Regions from separate parts of the Streptomyces sp. AgN23 genome, predicted to be linked through region 2. Evidence: predicted binding sites of a transcription regulator. Region 2 holds the regulator's gene; the other holds the start of a gene.
The links. The regulator HrcA, encoded in region 2, represses chaperone genes, less so after heat shock. The targets are predictions, from matches to a motif close to TTNGCACTCNGNNNNNCNGAGTGCNAA.

Region 1 (5,333 bases), 1.1 Mb from region 2:
CGAGGACAAGCCCTACAAGATCTTCGGCGCCCAGGCCGAGGGCTGCTCCCCGGTCTCCGCCGCCTTCAAGGCCGGCCATGACGTCGTCCGGCCGCAGAAGCCGCAGACCATCGCCAAGTCGCTGGCCATCGGCAACCCCGCGGACGGCCCGTACGTCCTCGACATCGCCCGCCGTACGGGCGGCGCGGTGGAGGACGTGAACGACGAGCAGATCGTCGACGCGATCAAGCTGCTCGCCCGCACCGAGGGGATCTTCGCGGAGACCGCGGGCGGGGTGACCGTCGGCGTGACCAAGAAGCTGATCGAGGACGGTCTGCTCGACCCGTCCCTGACGACCGTCGTGCTCAACACCGGCGACGGCCTCAAGACCCTCGACGCGGTGGCCCCCACCACGGGTCCCTCCGCCATCATCCGCCCCACCCTTGAGTCGTTCCGAGAGGCTGGTCTCGCATGAGCGTCAACGTCCGAATCCCGACCATCCTGCGCACGTACACCGCCGGTCAGGCCGAGGTCCCCGCCGAGGGCGCGACCCTCGCCGAGGTCCTGGCGGATCTGGAGAAGAACCACCAGGGCATCGCGGCCCGCGTCCTGGACGACACCGGCAAGCTCCGCCGCTTCGTCAACGTCTACGTCAACGACGACGACGTCCGCTTCGCCGACGGCCTGGCCACGGCGACCCCGGACGGTGCCGGGATCTCGATCATCCCGGCGGTCGCGGGCGGCTGCTGACCCCGCGTCCACCCTCCTCACCTTTGGCATCGCCCCGTCCGGGGACAACCGGACGGGGCGATTCCGTGTGTGGAATCGCGATACAGTTGCCCGGATTCCCCGATGGCCCCCGGGCCGGAACCACATATGAGAACTCGTCAAGTTGTGCGTAAAGTGTGAGCGCGAATTGCCGGGTTGGTTCCCTATGTCCCGCCCGGCTTGCCCGAACTTCACATAAATCCTCACTTTTAACCGTTCGGCCGTGCCCAGAATTCTCGTCCGATTGACCTGTTGCAGAGGGCGTTGGGACGGATACATTCAGCGGCGGTCGACGCGTTCCGGCGCACACCCCCCACATCCGGGGGGTGAGGTCTGACCCGGGTCCGCGGAGTGCGGTCCTGCGCAAGGGCCAGCAATAGGGGAGTTAGGAATGGCTCAGGGCACCGTCAAGTGGTTCAACGCGGAGAAGGGGTACGGCTTCATCGCGGTCGACGGTGGTGCGGACGTGTTCGTCCACTACAGCGCGATCCAGATGGACGGGTACCGCACCCTCGAGGAAGGCCAGCGGGTCGAGTTCGAGATCTCGCAGGGTCAGAAGGGCCCGCAGGCCGACATGGTCCGCGTGGCCGTAGGCTGACGCGCCGACGCGACGCAGCTGAACAGTACAGTCCGAAGGGTCCGTGTCCCGGCCAGGGTACGGACCCTTCGGCGTGTCCGCGCTGATCGTTACGGGGGTTTGTGCGTGGGGGGGGGGCGATGGCCTTCGGCCACTTGCGCCCACCCGTCACCCGGCCGCCACCCCCCAACGATGGCCTTCGGCCGCTTGCGCCCACCCGTCACCCGGCCGCCACCCCCCAGCGATGGCCTTCGGCCGCTTGCGCCCACCCGTCACCCGGCCGCCACCCCCCAGCGATGGCCTTCGGCCGCTTGCGCCCACCCGTCACCCGGCCGCCACCCCCCAGCGATGGCCTTCGGCCGCTTGCGCCCACCCGTCGCCCGGCCGCCACCCCCCAACGATGGCCTTCGGCCGCTTGCGCCCACCCGTCACCCGGCCGCCACCCCCCAGCGATGGCCTTCGGCCGCTTGCACTCTCTAGGCCCGAGTGCTAATCATTGGCGTTAGCACTCTGACGTTGAGAGTGACAGAAGGACCGGGTCGGTGAGGCCCGCCAGGCCATGCGGGGCAAGGAACCGTATGGCAGGCAGGCCGTCCGTCGCGGGCGCCAGCGCGGTCCGGAGCAATCCACCCCGTCTTGGGAGGACCACTTCACATGGCCAAGATCATCGCGTTCGACGAGGAGGCGCGGCGCGGCCTCGAGCGCGGGATGAACCAGCTCGCCGACGCCGTCAAGGTCACCCTCGGCCCCAAGGGCCGCAACGTCGTCCTCGAGAAGAAGTGGGGCGCCCCCACGATCACCAACGATGGTGTTTCCATCGCCAAGGAGATCGAGCTCGAGGACGCGTACGAGAAGATCGGCGCCGAGCTGGTCAAGGAGGTCGCGAAGAAGACGGACGACGTCGCCGGTGACGGCACGACGACCGCGACCGTCCTCGCCCAGGCGCTGGTCAAGGAGGGCCTGCGCAACGTCGCCGCCGGTGCCAACCCGATGGCGCTCAAGCGGGGTATCGAGAAGGCCGTCGAGGCCGTCTCCGCCCAGCTCCTCGAGCAGGCCAAGGACGTGGAGACCAAGGAGCAGATCGCCTCCACCGCCTCCATCTCCGCCGCCGACACCCAGATCGGTGAGCTCATCGCCGAGGCGATGGACAAGGTCGGCAAGGAAGGTGTCATCACCGTCGAGGAGTCGCAGACCTTCGGGCTCGAGCTCGAGCTCACCGAGGGCATGCGCTTCGACAAGGGCTACATCTCCCCGTACTTCGCGACGGACATGGAGCGTATGGAGTCGTCGCTCGACGACCCGTACATCCTGATCGTCAACTCCAAGATCAGCAGCGTGAAGGACCTCCTCCCGCTGCTCGAGAAGGTCATGCAGTCGGGCAAGCCGCTGCTGATCATCGCCGAGGACGTCGAGGGCGAGGCCCTGGCCACCCTGGTCGTCAACAAGATCCGTGGCACCTTCAAGTCCGTGGCCGTCAAGGCCCCGGGCTTCGGTGACCGCCGTAAGGCCATGCTCGGTGACATCGCCATCCTCACCGGTGGCACCGTCATCTCCGAGGAGGTCGGCCTCAAGCTCGAGAACGCCGGTCTCGACCTGCTCGGCCGCGCCCGCAAGGTCACCGTCACCAAGGACGAGACCACCATCGTGGACGGCGCCGGCGACACCGACCAGGTGCAGGGCCGCGTCAACCAGATCCGCGCCGAGATCGAGTCCTCGGACTCGGACTACGACCGCGAGAAGCTGCAGGAGCGCCTGGCGAAGCTGGCCGGCGGCGTGGCCGTCATCAAGGCCGGTGCCGCCACCGAGGTCGAGCTCAAGGAGCGCAAGCACCGCATCGAGGACGCGGTGCGCAACGCCAAGGCGGCCGTCGAGGAGGGCATCGTCGCCGGTGGTGGCGTGGCCCTGCTGCAGACCGTCTCGGTCTTCGAGAAGCTGGAGCTCGAGGGCGACGAGGCCACCGGTGCCCAGGCCGTGCGCCTGGCCCTGGAGGCCCCGCTGAAGCAGATCGCGGTCAACGCCGGTCTCGAGGGCGGCGTCGTGGTCGAGAAGGTGCGCAACCTGACCCCGGGCCACGGCCTCAACGCCGCGACCGGTGAGTACGTCGACCTGATCGCCGAGGGCATCATCGACCCGGCCAAGGTCACGCGCTCCGCGCTGCAGAACGCCGCGTCGATCGCCGCGCTGTTCCTCACCACCGAGGCCGTCATCGCCGACAAGCCGGAGAAGGCCGCCCCGGCGGGCGCTCCGGGCGGCATGCCGGGCGGTGACATGGACTTCTGATCGACTCGGCGCGTTCGTTCGCCGGTCGGTCGTACCGTCCAGGACGTCGGGGCGGCACCCTTTCCCAGGGGTGCCGCCCCGACGGCGTTTTGGGGGCCGGGCGGATCCGGGGGCCGGCTGGGGTCCGGCGTATCCGGGGGCTTACGCGGGAAGTCCCGGAAGGGTCAGCCGACCCAGGCCGGAATCCCTGGGCTTCAGGCCAGGGAGCACGTCAACGCTTGGCCGCATCGAGGGCGGCGCGCAGATGGCCGTGTGCCTCGGCGAGCAGCTTCTCGGCGGTCGGGGCGTCCACCTCGCCCAGGATGGTGAGGATCGCGTTCTTCACCTCGCCGTCCGTGGCCGCCAGCGCGCTTTCGATCCGCTGGTCGGAGGCGCCGGTCGCCAGGAAGACGATCCTCCGCGAGCGGGCGCGCAGCTTGTCGTTGGAGGCGCGCACATCGACCATCAGATTTCCGAAGGTCTTGCCCAGCCGGATCATGGTGATGGTTGAGATCATGTTGAGCACCAGCTTCTGGGCCGTGCCCGCCTTCAGCCGGGTCGAGCCGGTGAGCAGCTCCGGCCCCACCACGATCTCGATGCCGTGGTCGGCCGCGGCGGCGAGCGCCGAGTCGGCGTTGCAGGACAGCCCGACGGTGAGCGCGCCGAGCCGTCGGCCGTGTTCGACCGCGCCCACGGCGTACGGGGTGCGGCCGGAGGCCGAGACGCCGACCACCGTGTCGTCGGGGCCGACCCCGAGCAGGTCGAGGTCCCGGGCGGCCAGCTCCGGGCTGTCCTCCGCGCCCTCGATCGAGGTCACCACGGCGTCCGGGCCGCCCGCGATCACCCCGACGACCTGCTCGGGCCGGGTGTTGAAGGTGGGTGGGCACTCGCTCGCGTCGAGCACCCCGAGCCGTCCGGCGGTGCCCGCGCCCGTATAGAGGAGACGGCCGCCACGGGACATCCGCGCGGCGATGGCGTCGATGGCGGCGGCGATGCGGGGGAGCTGGAGGGCGACGGCGGCGGGCACGCCGGCGTCCTCCGCGTTCATGATCCGGGCGATCTCGAGGGTGTCGAGCCGGTCGATCTCGGCGAGTTCGGGGCGGAACGCCTCGGTGGTCAGGGTGTCGAGCTGGGCGCGGAGCCGTGCGGAGCCCTGGTCGGCCGCGGAGTCGGCGGGGTCGGCTGCGAAGTCGGCGGAAGTCATGGTGAAGCGGCTCTTTCCGGTACGTCAGGGTGGGGGGTGACGGTGACGGGTGGCGGTCACCGGGCGAAGCGCTGATCCGTGACCGGCTCAGCGATGCCCGGGGCGCGGGTCGTGGCGGTGTGCGAGGGCCTCGTACGACGCGGAGAGGGCGGGCGCGGCCGATTCGTACGTCCGCTGGGCGACCCCTATGAACAGGCAGTCCACCACCAGGAGCTGGCTGGTGCGGCTGGACATGGCCGCCGGGCGCAGCTCGCTCTCCCGCGCGGTGGAGGTGGTGAGCACCAGGTCCGCGTACTGCGCGACCTCGCCGTCCGGCCGTCCGGTGATCGCGACGGTGGTGGCGCCGCGCTCGAAGGCCACCCGCAGCGGCTCGATGACGTCCGTCGTACGCCCGGAGTGGGTGATCGCGATGGCGACGTCGCCGGAGCGGAGCTGGACCGCGTTGGTGACGGCGAGGTGCGGATCGGCGTGCGCGTGGGCTATCAGCCCGATGCGCAGCAGCTTCTGGACCAGGTCCTGGCCGACGAGGCTGGACGCCCCCACCCC
Region 2 (5,333 bases):
GTCAGCGCGGAGGACATGGCCACATCGTGCCATGCCCTCCACACGGGCTCACCACCGGATCAGCGGTGCTGCGGGCGTCGGCGGCGCTACCGGCCGTACCCCCGGCCGGAGCGCCTACCGCCCGTTGAACGCGTCCTTCAGCCGCGAGAACAGCCCCTGCTGCCCCGGCTTACCGCACTCCCCCGGGGGACAACCCCCGTACCCCCGGCCGGAGCGCCTACCGCCCGTTGAACGCGTCCTTCAACCGCGAGAACAGCCCCTGCTGCCCCGGCTTGAATTCGCCGACCGGGCGCTCCTCGCCGCGCAGCTTGGACAGCCGCCGCAGCAGCTCCTCCTGCTCCGGGTCGAGCTTGGTCGGGGTGGTCACCTCGACATGCACGATCAGGTCGCCCCGGCCGCCGCCCCGAAGATGGGTGATGCCGCGCTGGTGCAGCGGGATCGACTGGCCGGACTGGGTGCCGGGCCGGATGTCGACCTCCTCCAGGCCGTCCAGCGTCTCCAGCGGCACCTTGGTGCCCAGCGACGCCGCCGTCATCGGGATGGTCACCGTGCAGTGCATATCGTCGCCGCGCCGCTGGAAGACCGGGTGCGGGACCTCGTGGATCTCCACATACAGGTCGCCCGCCGGGCCGCCGCCCGGTCCGACCTCGCCCTCACCGGCCAGCTGGATCCTGGTGCCGTTGTCCACACCGGCGGGGATCTTCACGGTCAGGGTGCGCCGCGAGCGGATCCGGCCGTCGCCCGCGCACTCCGGGCACGGGGTGGGCACCACGGTGCCGAAGCCCTGGCACTGGGGGCACGGCCGCGAGGTCATGACCTGACCCAGGAAGGACCGCGTCACCTGGGAGACCTCACCGCGGCCACGGCACATGTCACAGGTCTGCGCCGAGGTGCCCGGCGCCGCGCCCTCGCCGCTGCACGTGGTGCAGACGACCGCGGTGTCGACCTGGATGTCCTTGGTGGTCCCGAACGCGGCCTCGTTGAGCTCCACGTCCAGACGGATCATCGCGTCCTGACCGCGCCGGGTCCTGGAGCGCGGACCGCGCTGCGAGGCGGTGCCGAAGAACGCGTCCATGATGTCGGAGAAGTTGCCGAAGCCCCCGCCGAAGCCTCCGGCGCCACCGCCGCCGGCCCCGGACATCGGGTCCCCGCCCAGGTCGTAGACCTGCTTCTTCTGTGGGTCCGACAAGACCTCGTAAGCGGCGTTGATCTCCTTGAACCGCTCCTGGGTCTTCGGATCCGGGTTCACATCCGGATGCAGCTCGCGTGCGAGCCGGCGGAATGCCTTCTTGATCTGGTCCTGCGAGGCATCACGCGGCACGCCCAGGACTGCGTAGTAGTCCGTCGCCACTTACGACTCCGCCAGGATCTGTCCGACGTAACGTGCCACTGCGCGTACCGCTCCCATCGTTCCGGGGTAGTCCATGCGGGTCGGTCCGACCACGCCGAGTTTGGCGACCGCCTCGTCGCCGGAACCGTAGCCGACCGCGACGACCGAGGTGGCGTTGAGCCCCTCGTGAGCATTCTCATGCCCGATCCGCACGGTCATACCCGAGTCCTTGGCCTCGCCCAGCAACTTGAGGAGGACGACATGCTCCTCGAGTGCCTCCAGGACGGGCCGGATCGTCAGGGGGAAATCATGCACGAAACGCGTGAGGTTCGCGGTGCCGCCGATCATCAGCCGCTCCTCGGTCTCCTCCACCAGCGTCTCGAGCAAGGTCGACAACACGATCGAGACGGTCCCCCGGTCCTCCTGTTCGAAGGACTCCGGAAGATCCTGCACCAACTGCGGCACATCCGCGAAACGCCGACCCACGACCCGGCTGTTGAGCCGGGCGCGCAGATCGGCCAGCGAGTCCTCGGTGATCGGAGTGGGGCAGTCCACCATGCGCTGCTCCACCCGGCCGGTGTCCGTGATCAGCACCAGCATCACCCGGGCCGTGGCCAGCGGCAGCAGCTCCACATGGCGCACCGTCGAGCGGGTCAGCGACGGATACTGCACCACCGCCACCTGCCGGGTCAGCTGCGCCAGCAGCCGGACCGTACGGCCCACCACGTCATCGAGGTCGACCGCGCCGTCCAGGAAGTTCTGAATGGCCCGCCGCTCCGGGCTGGACAGCGGCTTCACTCCGGCCAGCTTGTCCACGAAGAGGCGATAGCCCTTGTCGGTGGGGATCCGCCCGGCGCTCGTATGCGGCTGGGCGATGAACCCCTCGTCCTCCAGAGCGGCCATGTCGTTACGCACCGTGGCCGGGGAGACCCCCAGCCGGTGCCGCTCGGTGAGCGCCTTGGAGCCGACCGGCTCCTCCGTCCCCACATAGTCCTGGACAATGGCACGCAGCACCTCGAGTCTGCGTTCGCTGAGCACCCCGCGCACCTCCAGTCCAGCGGTCTCATCAGATCGTCCGCCCTGGCACTCACCGGGCACGAGTGCCAGAACCCCTCCGCCAGTGTACGGCGGGGTGCGGTGGCATGGGCAAGAGCCGCCGCTGGCAGCAACTCTCCCCCATCCCCGTTGAGCTAGCGTCGCGGTATGGAGACGTGTTGGGAAGAGGCAGGCTGGGAGCGGCTCGCGCCCGGTGTGGCCCGCCGTCGGTTGCCGGAGTGGGACGAGACGGTCGGCGTGGTCGTCGGCCGGACCGACATCCTCGTCGTGGACACCGGCGCGACCCTGCGCGCCGGGGCCGAGCTGCGCGCCCTGATCACCCGGCTGACCGGCCGCCGCCCCACCCGGATCGCGCTCACCCATCCGCACTTCGACCACGTCCTGGGCTCGGCCGCCTTCGCGGGCTGCCAGGTGTACGGGGCCATGGGCATGGACGAGCTGCTGCGCCGTGAGCGGGAGACACTGCGCGAGGACGCGATCCGCCACGGGGTGGAACAAAACGCCGCCACCGAGGCCGTGGACCATCTGGTCGGCCCGCACCACCTGGTCTCCGGCGAGCTCACCTTGGACCTGGGCGACCGGCAGGTGCTGCTGGCCAATGTGGGGCCCGGCCACACCGCCCATGACCTGGCCGTTCTGGTGCCCGGCCGGCCCGAGGTGGTCTTCTGCGGCGATCTGGTGGAGGAGTCCGGCACGCCGCAGGCCGGGCCCGACGCGATCCCCGGCCGCTGGCCCGCCGCCCTCGACCGGCTGCTCGCCCTCGGCGGCCCGGACGCGCGGTATGTCCCGGGGCACGGCTCGGTCGTGGACGCCGGGTTCGTCCGGGCCCAACGTGACGAATTGGCGGCCCGCTTCGGCGTGTCCCTCTAGGTGTCCGCCCAGCCGCCCAACTAGGCGTCCACCTAGTTGTCCGCACCGCAGGAGCGGGGGGTCGTCGCGCGCTATCGTCATCCGGATGCGACAGTACGACCCGGACCTGACCCCGCCCTGGAAGCGGCAGCGGCCCGCCCCCGAGGTCCCCGCCGAACCGGACCTCGTCGTGGAGGAGGTCACCACCGGCTTCTGCGGCGCCGTGATCCGCTGTGAGAAGACGGCCCAGGGCCCCACGGTCACTCTGGAGGACCGCTTCGGCAAACATCGCGTCTTCCCCATGGAGCCGCGCGGTTTTCTGCTCGAGGGGCGTGTCGTCACCCTCGTACGCCCGCGCGCGGCGGCCCCCAGTGCGCCCCAGCGCACGGCCTCGGGGTCGATCGCCGTTCCGGGAGCGCGCGCGAGGGTCGCCCGTGCGGGGCGCGTCTACGTCGAGGGGCGCCATGACGCGGAGCTGGTGGAGCGGGTCTGGGGCGACGATCTGCGCATCGAAGGCGTCGTCGTGGAGTACCTGGAGGGCGTCGACGACCTGCCCGCCATCGTCGACGACTTCTCCCCCGGCCCGGACGCCCGGCTCGGCGTCCTCGTCGACCATCTGGTGACGGGCTCCAAGGAGTCCCGTATCGCCGGGCAGGTCACCGGCGAGCATGTGCTGGTCCTCGGCCACCCCTATATCGACATCTGGGAGGCCGTGAAGCCGTCCTCCGTCGGCATCCGGGCCTGGCCGACAGTGCCGCACGGCCAGGACTGGAAGAAGGGCGTCTGCCGCGCCCTGGGCTGGCCGGAGAACACCGGGGCCGCCTGGCAGCGGATCCTGTCCTCGGTCCACTCCTACAAGGACCTCCAGCCGGAGCTCCTGGGCCGGGTGGAGGAATTGATCGACTTCGTGACGGCCCCGCAGGGCTGACGGCCCCCGTCCCCACAGGGCTGACGGCTCCCGTCCCCACAGGGCTGACGGTCCCGTCTCAGTCCACCAGGTCCCGCACCACCGCGTCCGCCAGCAGCCGCCCGCGCAGCGTGAGCACGGCCCGCCCCCGTCCGTACGGCTCCGGGTCCAGCAGACCGTCCTCCAGCGCCCCGGCCGCGGCCACGGCCCCGGCCGGGCGCAGCAGCTCCAGCGGGCAGCCCTCGACCAGCCGCAGCTCCAGCAGGATCCGCTCCACCCGGCGCTCCTCGGCGGTCAGCAGCTCCCGGCCCGCGCCGGGCGACCTGCCCTCGCCCAGGGCCTGTGCGTACGCCCCGGGGTGCTTCACGTTCCACCACCGCACGCCGCCCACATGGCTGTGCGCGCCGGGGCCGGCGCCCCACCAGTCGGCGCCGCGCCAGTACAGCTCGTTGTGCCGGCAGCGCCCGGCGGGCGAAGTGGCCCAGTTGGAGACCTCGTACCAGGCGAACCCGGCGGCCGACAGGATCTCCTCGGCGATCAGATAGCGGTCCGCGTGCACATCGTCGTCGGTCATCGGGACCTCGCCGCGCCGGATCCGCCGCGCCAGCTGGGTGCCCTCCTCCACGATCAGTGCATACGCCGACACATGGTCCGGCCCCGCCCCGAGCGCCGCCTCCAGCGAGGCCCGCCAATCCGCGTCACTCTCCCCCGGCGTCCCGTAGATCAGGTCCAGGTTCACATGGTCGAACCCGGCCGCCCGGGCCTCGGCCACGCACGCCTCCGGCCGCCCGGGGGTATGCGTACGGTCCAGCACCTTCAGGACGTGCTGCCGGGCGCTCTGCATCCCGAAGGAGATCCGGTTGAACCCCGCCTCCCGCAGCTCCGCCAGATAGCGCGGATCGACCGACTCCGGATTCGCCTCGGTCGTGACCTCGACCCCCTCGGCCAGCCCGAACTCCTCCCGGATCGCGCCGAGCATCCGCCCGAGATCCGCCGCGGCGAGCAGGGTCGGGGTCCCGCCGCCGACGAAGACGGTCTCCACGGGCCGCGGGTCGTCGCCCAGCACCTTCCGCGCCAGCCGCACCTCCTCGACGACCTGCTCGGCGTAGTTGTCCCGCGAGGCGAGCACACCGCCGGAGCCGCGCAGCTCACTGGCGGTGTAGGTGTTGAAGTCGCAGTAGCCGCAGCGGG

Region 1: the regulator HrcA is predicted to act here: its motif matches at 1,791-1,817, upstream of groL (chaperonin GroEL).

The regions. Positions count from the first base shown of each region.
Region 1 covers NZ_CP007153.1:4,950,139-4,955,471, reverse strand. Annotated here, with positions in the region: gene thrC (threonine synthase) at 1-454, shown strand, start outside; gene AS97_RS21255 (MoaD/ThiS family protein) at 451-729, shown strand; gene AS97_RS21250 (cold-shock protein) at 1,139-1,345, shown strand; gene groL (chaperonin GroEL) at 1,979-3,604, shown strand; gene murQ (N-acetylmuramic acid 6-phosphate etherase) at 3,816-4,787, opposite strand; gene AS97_RS21235 (MurR/RpiR family transcriptional regulator) at 4,875-5,333, opposite strand, start outside.
Region 2 covers NZ_CP007153.1:3,824,163-3,829,495, forward strand. Annotated here, with positions in the region: gene AS97_RS16900 (nitronate monooxygenase) at 1-17, opposite strand, end outside; gene dnaJ (molecular chaperone DnaJ) at 218-1,351, opposite strand; gene hrcA (heat-inducible transcriptional repressor HrcA) at 1,352-2,368, opposite strand; gene AS97_RS16915 (MBL fold metallo-hydrolase) at 2,534-3,256, shown strand; gene AS97_RS16920 (DUF3097 domain-containing protein) at 3,342-4,163, shown strand; gene hemW (radical SAM family heme chaperone HemW) at 4,222-5,333, opposite strand, start outside.